DNA from 4 places in the Cytobacillus sp. FSL M8-0252 genome. Region 2 is predicted to be linked to each of the others. Evidence: riboswitches for the same ligand, from Rfam matches in the RefSeq annotation. Region 2 holds a riboswitch; each other region holds the start of a gene.

Region 1 (3,145 bases), 3.8 Mb from region 2:
AACCTGAAGGGGAAATTCCTTCATTAAATTGTTTAATCATTTCTATTAATTCAAAGGAAGATAAATCAAATACAGATGAAGCGCCTGGGAAATTACCAACTCTTGCCGGATCCCCTGTAATGGCTAAAATATCATGCAACCCCAATGTATGAAGACCCATGAGATGTGATTGTAAGCCGATTAAGTTTCGATCTCTACAGGAGAGATGGACAAGTGGTCGAACGTTTGTATCCCTTTGGATGATATGTGCTAGGGCTTCATTTGCGATTCGTGGTGTCGCAAGAGAGTTATCTGCGAGTGTGATTGCATCAACCCCAGCATCTTTTAAGGCTCTGGCGCCTTCAAAAAATTTAGCAGTTGATAGCTTCTTAGGTGGGTCTAGTTCGACGATGATGGTGCGTTTTTCTTGTACAAGTGTCTCTAACGGGGTATTGGTGCGTTCGATTATAATTCTCTCTATTTTAGGTTTCCTTTTATTTGTTACTTGTTTTTCAATAATCGGTACAGCATGCCTAACTTCGTCTGCAAATGCTTTAATATGGCCAGGTGTCGTTCCGCAGCAACCACCAAGCAGTCGAACACCTTGCTTAAGGAAGGACTTCGCTGATTTTCTAAAATAGTCTTCACCCTCCTTATATTGAATCGTACCATCGATATAGGCCGGTAGACTCGCGTTAGGATATGCAGATAGAAACGCGTGCTGAGGTAATTCAACGGAGGAGAGTGTCTCTAACATATGATGTGGACCTAAACGGCAGTTTACCCCGACAACATCTGCCCTTTTAGCTTCTAACCTTTTTAAGGCGTCATTAATTAACGTCCCATTTTGTAATATAGCGATTTCTTGTAAAGACACTTGGGCAATTATAGGTATATCCGTTTCTTTCCGGGCAATAGAGAGAACCGTTTCTAATTCTTCTAAATCATAATACGTTTCAAGAAGGAGCCCATCTACGCCTTCTATCAATAAGCAGTATAGCTGTTCACGAAAGTTACGTTTAATTTCATCTAGAGGAATAGAGAGGGGGTTTAATCCTCGTACACCTCCAATTGTGCCAAGCACATATGCCTGGTGCTGTTGAATACTAGATCGTGCCAGTTTTACAGCCGCACTATTAATCTCTTTGACTGAATCCTCTAGGCCATACCGTTTCAATTTTAAATCATTCGCAGCATAGGAATTTGTTTGAATTAAATCAGCACCTGCATGGAGATAGGCTTGATGAATGTGCTGAATTTGTTCCGGTGCTGAGAGGTTCAACTCTTCAAAACATGTATCCGTACCATAAGAATAAAGAAGTGTTCCTATCGCACCGTCAGCAATTAATACTTGGTTCTTCATTTTTTCAAGGAAGTTCAAAGGTCTCACTCCTTCAATTCATATTTTGTTGAATTCAATGGATGAGAAGCCAAAGAGAAAATAAAAAAGGCCCTCAAGAAGAAGGCCTATTATTATCATAGTCATCTTCTCATCTTTCAAGCGTATAGCTTGTAGGAATTAGCACCTTTTCAATAGTGTTCACTATTGATGGTTGCTGAGGTGTCATCGGGCCTATCCCTCAACCTCTCATGATAAGAAATAAAAAATATTTTATTGACTAAAATTTACATGAATGAGTCTATGTTTGTCAAATAAAAATTTAGAAAATTTAAAAATAAGTAATTAAATAAGCGTTTTTTTAGAAAATGATGTAAAGAGGAGGATATACTTGAAAACACTATTAACAGCAGTTATAATGTTAAAAGTGTGCAGAACAGAGAGAAACGCAATCAATAGTTGCATTTGTTATGTCTTTTCTGTATAATAGACAATGTTGGTCTTTGACTGCGATGAAGTGAAAGGTTGCTGACACACCCGGCCGCTTTGCCATGGCGAGTGTGTGGGAAATTTTCACGGAGAATGTCTATATGAAAATAGGCGAAAAGGAGGGAAAATAATGGCAAAACAAAAAATTCGTATTCGTTTAAAAGCTTATGATCACAGAATTCTTGATCAATCTGCTGAAAAAATCGTTGAAACTGCAAAACGCTCTGGTGCGGCTGTATCTGGTCCAATCCCATTGCCAACTGAAAAGTCAGTTTACACAATTCTTCGTGCGGTGCATAAATATAAAGATTCTCGTGAGCAATTCGAAATGCGTACACACAAACGTTTAATCGACATCATTAATCCAACACCACAAACAGTCGATTCATTAATGCGTTTAGACTTACCATCTGGTGTTGATATCGAAATTAAACTTTAATTAATACATTAAAACAATCTAGGAGGTGTGACTGAAATGACCAAAGGAATCTTAGGAAGAAAGATTGGTATGACTCAAGTATTTGCTGAAAACGGTGATCTTATCCCGGTAACAGTGGTTGAAGCTACTCCAAACGTTGTTCTTCAAAAGAAATCAGTTGATACTGATGGATACGAAGCAATCCAAATCGGTTTTGAAGATAAACGCGAAAAGCTTTCAAACAAACCGGAAAAAGGACACGCTGCTAAAGCTGATACTACTCCTAAGCGCTTCGTTCGCGAATTACGCGGAGCTGACTTAGCTGAGTATGAAGTTGGTCAGGAAGTCAAAGTTGATATTTTCGCTGAAGGTGAAAAAATTGATGTAACAGGAATTTCAAAAGGTAAAGGTTTCCAAGGTGCAATTAAACGCCACGGACAATCTCGCGGACCAATGGCACACGGTTCACGTTACCACCGTCGCCCAGGTTCAATGGGTCCTGTTGCTCCAAACCGCGTATTCAAAGGTAAATTATTACCTGGTCGCATGGGCGGAGAACAAATCACAGTACAAAACCTTGAAATCGTAAAAGTAGATGCAGAACGCAATCTTCTATTAGTAAAAGGTAATGTACCTGGCTCTAAAAAAGCGCTTCTAAAACTAGTAAGTGCGGTTAAAGCAAAGTAATAACCCGGAAAGGAGGAAGTAAGAATGCCTAAAGTTGCATTATTAAACCAAAGTGGTTCACAAGTTGGCGATATTGAGCTGAACGACTCAATCTTTGGTATCGAGCCAAACAACCACGTGATGTTTGAAGCTGTTATTATGCAAAGAGCTTCTCTACGTCAAGGAACTCATAAAACTAAAATTCGTTCTGAAGTAGCTGGCGGAGGACGTAAACCATGGCGTCAAAAAGGCAC
Region 2 (3,145 bases):
GAAACAAGCGCTGGCATAGATTCAGGGATGAGTACTTTCCATATGATTGTACTTGTTTTTGCACCCATCGATTTAGAGGCTTCAATGACACCTTTATCAATTTCACGTAAGCCAATTTCCACCATTCTTGCATAGAAAGGTGCTGCACCAATAATGAGTGCTGGTAATGCTGCATTTTCACCAATCATTGTCCCTAAAATCATTTTTGTGAAAGGGATTAATAACACAATCAAGATTAAAAACGGAATGGATCGAAAGACATTGACGAATGCCGCAATAATCTTATTAACTAGCTGATTTTGCCATATATTACCTTTAGAGGTTAAGAACAAAAGTAATCCAAGAATAATTCCTAAAATAAACGTGGCTATAACAGAAATACTTGTCATATATAAAGTTTCTTTTGTTGCTTCCCACATTCTTTCCCAATCCACATTTGGTAGCCATTCATTAAGCATGGGAAATCACCTCCACGCCAACCTTCTGCGAATGAATATATTCAATCGCGCGGGTAACCTCATCCGACTCTCCATCTATATGAATAAATAAGGTACCGTAAGAGCCACTTTGTGTTTGGGATATCTTTCCTTGTAATACATTCACTGTTACATTGTAGTGGCGAATTAAGTTTGTGATTAATGGTTGTTCCGCTGAACCACCTACAAATCCAAGTTGAACAATTTGGCCATTTGGATAAGCACTCAGTAAATGTGTAATCGTTTCCTTCGTTTCTTCCGGTTCGGTCACTTGTTGAACAAATCGCTTCGTAATAGGTTCTTTTGGCTTTTGGAACACATCTAGCACTTCGCCAATTTCAACAATTCTTCCACCTTCCATGACAGCCACACGGTGGCAAATCTTGCGAATGACATGCATTTCATGCGTAATTAACACAATAGTTAACCCTAAACGTTCATTAATATCAACAAGTAAGTCGAGAATACTATCAGTTGTTTGCGGATCTAGAGCACTTGTCGCCTCATCACATAACAGTACTTTAGGATTATTGGCAAGTGCTCTAGCAATACCTACTCGCTGTTTTTGTCCACCGCTTAATTGCGAGGGATAGGCATCCTCTCGACCATCTAGTCCAACCAATTTAATTAATTCATTAACTCTCTCTAGTCGCGCTTTCTTAGGTACACCAGCAATTTCTAATGGAAACGCAATGTTTTCTCGTACTGTTCGAGACCACAATAAATTAAAATGTTGGAAAATCATGCTTATTTCTTGTCTAGCCTTTCTTAAGCTAGCACCTTTTATGCGAGAAACTTCATTCCCAGCTACAGATACAACGCCTTCAGTCGGGATTTCAAGTCCATTTAACATACGAATCAATGTACTTTTACCCGCACCACTGTATCCGATTACACCGAATATTTCACCCTCGTTAATTTCGAGGTTAACATTGTCTACTGCATTTACTTTCCCGTTTTTCGTTGAGAAAATCTTTTTTACATCTTTTATTGAAATCATTTTATACTTCACCTCTTCAATCCAGAAAAACCAACACATTTATAGCATATCCATTGTTTATAAAAAAAGCCTTCCTGCTTATGAGCAGAAAGGCTTGTTATGAAAATTCCTTTCTCTCATCTTTCAAAGCTAATGCTTTGAGTGAATTGGCACCATTTCAATTAAATGACGGTTGCCGGGCTTCAAAGGGCACTTCCCTCCACCTCTCTAAATAAGAGCAAACTATGAATATATTGAATTTTTTTGTGTACCTGTGTAATAGTATCATGTCATTGAAGTAGGTGTCAAATCTGAAATAATAGTTGTTAGACCCTTATATTTAATGAAGCAATACCGGTTGCCGCTTCAATAGCAGATTCAAGATCATCGATCAAATCTTCTACATTTTCAATTCCAATTGATAATCGGATTAAGTCTTCAGGTACACCTGCTTGTTTTAACCCATCCTGATTAAGTTGTTGATGCGTTGTGCTTGCTGGATGTATAATAAGACTTTTTGCATCACCTACATTCGCTACATGTGCGAACAGCTCAACCGAATTAATAACCTTCGCACCTGCTTCACGCCCACCAGATATGCCAAAAACGACAACTGCCCCTGCACCTTTAGATAAATATTTGTCTGCTAATTCTTTATTAGGATGGTTGTCATCGCCCGGATAAAGTACCCAATTAACAGCAGGATGATTATTTAAATATTGCACAATTTTTTTCGTATTAGCAATATGTTCTTTCATTCGAACCGTTAACGTTTCTAAACCTAACGTAAATTGGAAGGCGCTTTGTGCACTTAGTGCTGGACCTAAATCTCTTAGAAGCTGCACTCTCGCTTTAGTAATATATGCTACAGGGCCCAGTGCCTCACTATATACTATATCGTTATAGCTTGTATCCGGCTGACTTAATCCTGGATACTTCTCTGAGTTCCAATCAAATTTACCACCGTCAACAATGATCCCCCCCATTGTCGTCCCATTCCCAAGTAACCATTTCGTTGCAGAGTGAACAACAATGTCTGCGCCATGCTCAATTGGCCGACATAGATAAGGAGTTGCAAATGTGTTATCAACCACTAACGGCACACCATGTTCATGGGCGATATTTGAAACTGTTTCAATATCTAGTACTTGTAAACTCGGGTTACCAATGGTTTCGGCAAATACAGCTCGTGTCTTCTCATTGATTGCTGCTCGTAGTTCCTCTTCATTATTAATATCGATAAGCCTAACGTTGATGCCGTACTTTGGTAAAGTGACTGTAAATAAATTATATGTACCTCCATATAAATTAGAGGCAGCTACAATTTCATCACCCGCTTGAACAATATTAAGAAGAGCTAAGTAAATGGCTGCTTGCCCGCTTGCTAATGCTAATGCGCCTGTTCCCCCTTCTAACAATGCAACTCTTTCCTCAAACACAGTAACCGTTGGATTATGAATACGAGAATAAATATATCCTGTTTCTTTTAAGCCAAATAAGTCTTGCGCATGCTCTGTATTCTGGAATTGATAAGCATTATTTTGATAGATTGGGACCGCTCTTGCCCCTGTTACTGGATCAGGTTTTAGCCCACCATGAACACCAATTGTTTCAAATCGAAGTTGCTTTTCTTTTTCTGCCATTTTACATCTCTCCTCTTTTTTAAATTGGAAAGAAAAGACGACCAAAA
Region 3 (3,145 bases), 2.7 Mb from region 2:
ATCCGCACCTAATTCGCTCGCATGTTTTGCTTTATCTACTAAATCCATTGTTCTCCCAGATAAATTGACTGCATAAAGTGTCCTTTTTCCAGTCTTTTCATAGACTTCATCTAGTATTTCTTTACCTGCGATAATTCGGTCTTCAAAAGAGATGTTGACATCAAAAAGAATTTCATCATCTTTTACAATATCAACGCCTCCCATAGCCTGGTCTCTTAACTGTTCTCTTAAAAAGTGAATATCCCTGCCGATAATGCCTTTAAATATACTCATAAGTAATGGGCGGTCTTGAATATTTAGTTTCGATCTTATATTTTTTATACCGAATTTTGGTCCAGGAAAACGGGAAAGATCCTCATTATCAAATTCCAGATTTAATAATTTTACTTCACCATCTAGAGATAACTTTCCAAATACAGTTGTTAAGATTGCTGGAATATCAAATGTGAAATTATATGTAGGGTAGGCGATACTAATTTCGCACCTTACTTCACCGAACCGATTGGGATGTTCATCATCATAAAATTCTTGTAGTGCAGTGACTCTGCCTTTATGTTTTAGTAATTGTTTTTGCTCAAGTAATGGTAACGCTGTCCACGAGCCTATCGTTAATCCTAAAGCGATATCCTCTGCTTTTTTCTCTAATGAACCGGGTCTTGCGTATACTTGATAAGTTGCAATTACATCTCCCATATGAGAACCCTCCCTGATGATTTCGAATTAACATTGACAATAAAAAACCCTCTTCTTAATCAATAAGAAGAGGGTTAGTTCGCAGTGATAGAACCTTCTCCTTATCTGTCAGCATGATTGCTGCAAGAATTAGCACCGTGTTCATTTAGAATCGGTTGCCGGGCTTCATCGGGCTCGTCCCTCCGCCTGCTCTTGATAAGAAAATTTATAATTATCGTTTTAAATTTTTGCACAATTGTATTATGTCACCAGGTGTTTTATCTGTCAACAGAGAATTTTTTACGTTATATGACAAAATTCTTTTAACCTTAAAAAGATGAAAAGTTTTAAAAAAAAGATTGACACTTTTTTATAAACGGTGCTAGTATTTGCTCAAGATATTTCAAAAAATGAATCTTTTATACTCTTATCAAGAGCAGGTGGAGGGAAATATGGCCCGATGAAACCCAGCAACCGACCGTAATATCGTTGTGAAACGAGGCGCAGCTAGAGAATTTCTGCGCCTAATGTAAGGCACGGTGCTAATTCCATTCAGAAGTTATTCTGAAAGATGAGAGGCAAAATCGTAATGACGAATGCCTCTTTCTGTAAAGGAAAGGGGCATTTTTGTTTCTGTAATGACAAAGCAGGTCCGACTACATCTCTTCATGTAGTCACCCCTGTTTTGTGCCACAGATAAATAAAGAAATAAGGGGGAAGAGATATGGCTGTTTTAGATAATATAGGTTATCGCGCTTTGACAGAGGAATCAGCGTGTGAATACGTGAAGAGTTTAAAACTGTTTTTACCGGATGAAAAAATGACGGTGGAAGAGATTGGTGATGGTAATTTGAATTATGTTTACCGTATTACTTCTAATCATAAAAGTGTAATTATTAAGCAAGCACTCCCTTATGCAAAAGTAGTCGGAGAAAGCTGGCCTCTAACACTTAAACGTGCAAAACTGGAGGCAGAAGTGCTTAAGAAGCATGGTGAATTCGTTCCTCACCTCCTCCCAGCAGTACTAGCATCAGATGAAGAGCTAGCATTAACTGTGATGGAGGATCTTTCCCATTTGACAATTGTAAGAGACGGATTGATTCAAGGGGATCATTATCCGAATTTATCAGCTCATATTGGTGAGTACTTAGCAAAGACATTGTTTTCAACTTCAGATTTTGCTCTTCATCCGTTTGAGAAAAAGAAATTGGTCGCTAAATTTTCAAATCCTGAACTATGTAAAATCACTGAGGATTTAGTATTCACCGATCCATTTTTTGATGTGGAAACGAATGATTTTGAAGCTGAGTTGGCTGAAGTGGTTCAGCAACTATGGGCTAATGACAAGTTGAAACTTGAAGTAGCCAAAATAAAATATGCTTTTCTCACAGAAGCAGAGAGCTTACTACATGGTGACCTACATACAGGGAGTATATTTGCGAGTAAGAGTGAGACGAAGGTGATCGATCCTGAGTTCGGCTTTTATGGTCCGATTGGATTTGATGTCGGTCAATATATTGCCCATCTCATTTTCCAAGTACTTGTACGAAACGAAAACGATAGAATCGTTATTCTTCAACAGATAGAAGAAGTATGGGATGTGTTTTCTCAATATTTTTCAGAAGCTTGGCAAAATTCTGTTGTTAATCCTTTTACGAAAGTACCAGGCGCTCTAGAGTCTTTTCTAGCTAAAGTATTTAAAGATGCTATCGGAGTAGTAGGGTGTGAATTAATTCGGAGAACAATCGGATTGTCGCATGTGAAGGATCTTGATGGAATAGAAGATAGTTCAATTAGATTATATGTGAAGAAGGCAACGATTCAATTAGGTTCATCCTTGATTATTAATCGCAAAAACATAGTAACAATCTCGCAACTTCTTAAGGAACTGGAGGCGTATACATCATGAGTATACCAACACCAATTGAATGGCAAGAAGGTAGATTGAAAATTCTTGATCAAACCTTATTACCCCATCAAACAAGATGGATAGAACTCGAAACCATTGAAGATGTCTTTGAGGCAATTATTCAGTTGAAAGTAAGAGGGGCGCCAGCTATTGGAATTACTGCTGCTTATGGTTTAGCGATTGCTGCAAAAAAATACGAAGGGGTCGACATTGAAACTTTCCATCTTAGAATTCATGAAGATTATCTTTATCTAGCGGGCTCTAGACCGACAGCTGTTAATTTGTTCTGGGCTTTGGATCGAATGATGAAAGTAATAGAAACGCTGTATTCAACAGAGGAGACAATTATCAGTTTGGAGCAAGAAGCAAAGAAAATACATCAAGAAGACGAGGAGATTTGTCGCCAAATTGGTGAAAATGCACTAAGTCTATTGAATGGAAGGAAAAAGGTATTAACGATTTGCAATGCGGGGACGATTGCTACGGGAAAATATGGTACAGCGCTAGCGCCGTTTCATTTAGGCAAGGAGAAGGGTGTTGACTTTCAAGTATATGCTTGTGAAA
Region 4 (3,145 bases), 2.4 Mb from region 2:
CTTTCGGTTGGATTTCTACTGCCTCTTTCGCCACTTCTATCGCAGCTTCAGGGCTTCTAAATACTTGCACAATATCAATGGTAAAAGGAATGGATTTTAAATTTGGATATGCCTGTTCACCTAATACTTCTGTTTCTCTTGGATTAACTGGCACGATTTGATAACCTAATCTTTGCATTTTTCTTGCTAAACGGTAACTTGGTCTAGCAGGATTTCCACTTAATCCAACAACAGCTATCCTTTTTGCTCTTTGCAGTTCTTTGCCATCCACATCTTCTTTTAATGAGGATGATTGTAATGCCCATCGAATAACACCTTCATCATTTACTGCTGTTTCTCCTTTTTGTTCTCCCTTCGAAGAAATACCAGTCGCTTCATAGAAGGCTTGATCTAAGTCATTGGTTAAATCTCTAACCGATTCAATCCCAACTGATAAACGTATGAGTTCCTCACTTACACCGCTTTTAATTAAATCTTCTGCACTTAACTGTTGATGTGTGGTTGAAGCCGGATGAATAATGAGTGACTTCGCATCACCTACATTGGCTACATGAGACCACAATGCAATGGTATCTATCACTTTTTTACCCGCATCTCGGCCACCTTTAATACCGAAGTTCACAATGGAACCGAAGCCAGTGTTTAAATATTTCTTCGCGAGTTCATGCCCTGGATGCTCTGCTAAACCTGGATATGCGACCCAATCGACAGCTGGATGAGCGTTTAAGAAATGGGCTATCTTCGCTGCATTTTCCGTATGTTTCTCTATACGTAAATGGAGTGTTTCCAATCCTTGGAGTAAAAGAAATGCACTATGTGGGCTTAATGATGACCCAAAATCGCGCAGCAACTGAACACGAAGCTTTGTACTGAAAGCGAGAGTACCAAACTCATTCGCATAAACAATACCGTTATAACTTGGGTCTGGCTGAGTAAAACCAGGAAACTTATCATGATTCCAATTAAATCGTCCGCCATCAACTACAAGTCCACCAATTGTTGTTCCATGACCTCCAATCCATTTTGTTGCCGAGTGAATGACAATATCTGCACCCCATTGGATTGGTTTGCAAAGATAAGGTGAAGCGAAAGTATTATCAATAATAAGAGGAATATCATTTTCATGAGCAATATTTGCAACTGCCTCTACATCTAGGACATGAAGACTTGGGTTCCCAATAATCTCTCCATATAAAGCCTTAGTTTTTGGCGTAATCGCTTTACGGTAATTCTCAGGGTCAGAACCATCAACAAAATGAACTTTAATCCCATATTTCGGAAGTGTTATAGCAAAAAGATTATATGTTCCACCATAAAGGTTCGAAGCTGCAACAATCTCATCACCCGCTTGGGCAATATTCATAATCGAAAGAGCTATAGCTGCCATTCCAGATGAAGTCGCTACTGCCGCTACCCCATCTTCTAATAAAGCAATACGTTTTTCTAATACATCTACCGTTGGATTACCGATTCGTGAATAGATATTTCCCGTCTCATCCAATGAAAATAGGCTTTGCGCATGATCTGTATTATGAAAAACATATGAACTCGTTTGATAAATAGGAACTGCACGAGATCCCGTTGTCGGGTCTGGTGATTGACCTCCATGTAATAAAATCGTCTCATCATCATAAGTGTTAAATTGATTCGTCATTATATACTCTCCTCTACTTTTTAGTCGGATAATTAAAATAAATAACCCCCTCTTCATAAGAAGAGGGGGTTGCCTCATCTTATCTTCCAGACATTCACTGCCTGCAGGATTTAGCACCTTTTCAAGCATTTGCTTGAAGGTTGCCGGACTTCATAGGGCCTGATCCCTCCGTCACTCTCGATAAGAAATATTTTATTTTTTAAAGCGTTAATACTTTAATTACAAATAGAATTATATCCAAAAAACAAATTGTCGTCAATATAAAATCTGAATATATTTTATATTCCAATAAAATATTGGCTCTATCACATAAAAAACCCTTCCACCAAGAAGGGCAGAAGGGCTTTGAATTCACACGCTCACCTTCTCCTTATCTTTGGATAATATCCTCTGAAATTGGCACCATACAAAAGATTGCTGGTTGCCGAGGCTTCACTGGGTCAGTCCCTCCGCCTCTCTGGATAAGAAGTTCTATTTATTTGTTTAACATCATATACCCTTTTATAGGGAATCGTCAATAACATTTTGAAAATTTATTTATTTTCATCCTGGATAAGTGTCAAAAAATGATACAGTATCTTAGCTGTTAACCCCCATATCACATGACCTTTATAAGTATAAAAAATTTCTTGCATCCTTCGCGTTTGCCATTTATATTTTTCCCCATTAGGAATGAGATGATAAGGGAAGCTACTATTAGGCTCTGGCTTCATCTCAATATAATGAATTGATGGTCCCTCTTTCAAAAAATAAGTAAGTGGTACTGTGAAAATTTGATCCACTTCCTCTGGATTTAGCTTAAGATCACTGATGCTCTCTATTGTGCCTACAAACGGATAAATCACTGTATCATAAGGTGTCACTACATAATCAAGTTCTGAAAAAACAGAGACTTCTCCAATTGGGATACCTAACTCTTCACTGGTCTCCCTTTTTGCCGTCTCAATCAAATCCACATCGTCTTGATCCATTTTCCCCCCAGGAAAGCAAATTTCCCCTGGCTGTCTTCTCATAGATAAAGACCGTACTTCAAACAAAATATGTATTTCTCCATCTTTTTCTATTAGGGGAAGAAGAACAGCGAATTTATCCAATCTAGAGCTACCCAATATATCTGATTGACGATGCTGTATCTCTGATCTTATTTCTTCCAAATCCATGTTAATTACCTCCAAACCACACGACTTAAATCTTTATTTCTCTTTCTGCAATCTATCAATCATCCCCATTGTGCAGACATTTAAATCTAAGCCTATTAGCTTCTTATCCTCTGCACTAAGTTCAACATCGTGCGCTGTTAATAAATAATGTTTTACTTGTTCCAACAATTCCGATTGTATGGCTTCCTGCATTTTTATTATGTCATTTCCTTGGAGAAAAACGTCATCTGCAACTGAAGTAAATATAGGTAACCAATAACGAATTTGTGTAAAAACATCCTTTGGTTCAGGGCCCTCACCATAATGCCCAAAAAAGATATGTTGTGGTTGA

The links. A riboswitch is a leader RNA that binds a small molecule or an ion and turns the genes downstream of it on or off. The one in region 2 is predicted to bind S-adenosylmethionine.
Region 1: it holds a riboswitch for S-adenosylmethionine, as region 2 does, so the genes downstream of both, MKX83_RS00700 (bifunctional homocysteine S-methyltransferase/methylenetetrahydrofolate reductase) here and MKX83_RS19960 (methionine ABC transporter ATP-binding protein) in region 2, are expected to answer to the same signal.
Region 3: it holds a riboswitch for S-adenosylmethionine, as region 2 does, so the genes downstream of both, mtnK (S-methyl-5-thioribose kinase) here and MKX83_RS19960 (methionine ABC transporter ATP-binding protein) in region 2, are expected to answer to the same signal.
Region 4: it holds a riboswitch for S-adenosylmethionine, as region 2 does, so the genes downstream of both, MKX83_RS08110 (PLP-dependent aspartate aminotransferase family protein) here and MKX83_RS19960 (methionine ABC transporter ATP-binding protein) in region 2, are expected to answer to the same signal.

The regions. Positions count from the first base shown of each region.
Region 1 is NZ_JBBOWZ010000001.1:141,751-144,895, forward strand. Features, by position in the region: gene MKX83_RS00700 (bifunctional homocysteine S-methyltransferase/methylenetetrahydrofolate reductase) at 1-1,360, opposite strand, end outside; SAM riboswitch class I at 1,467-1,579, opposite strand; gene rpsJ (30S ribosomal protein S10) at 1,938-2,246, shown strand; gene rplC (50S ribosomal protein L3) at 2,283-2,912, shown strand; gene rplD (50S ribosomal protein L4) at 2,937-3,145, shown strand, end outside.
Region 2 is NZ_JBBOWZ010000001.1:3,950,687-3,953,831, forward strand. Features, by position in the region: gene MKX83_RS19955 (methionine ABC transporter permease) at 1-458, opposite strand, end outside; gene MKX83_RS19960 (methionine ABC transporter ATP-binding protein) at 451-1,476, opposite strand; SAM riboswitch class I at 1,590-1,694, opposite strand; gene MKX83_RS19965 (O-acetylhomoserine aminocarboxypropyltransferase/cysteine synthase family protein) at 1,782-3,098, opposite strand.
Region 3 is NZ_JBBOWZ010000001.1:1,216,595-1,219,739, forward strand. Features, by position in the region: gene MKX83_RS06385 (2,3-diketo-5-methylthiopentyl-1-phosphate enolase) at 1-693, opposite strand, end outside; SAM riboswitch class I at 792-895, opposite strand; SAM riboswitch class I at 1,097-1,250, shown strand; gene mtnK (S-methyl-5-thioribose kinase) at 1,397-2,581, shown strand; gene mtnA (S-methyl-5-thioribose-1-phosphate isomerase) at 2,578-3,145, shown strand, end outside.
Region 4 is NZ_JBBOWZ010000001.1:1,560,773-1,563,917, reverse strand. Features, by position in the region: gene MKX83_RS08110 (PLP-dependent aspartate aminotransferase family protein) at 1-1,654, opposite strand, end outside; SAM riboswitch class I at 1,731-1,841, opposite strand; SAM riboswitch class I at 2,022-2,122, opposite strand; gene MKX83_RS08105 (NUDIX hydrolase) at 2,188-2,814, opposite strand; gene MKX83_RS08100 (MBL fold metallo-hydrolase) at 2,848-3,145, opposite strand, start outside.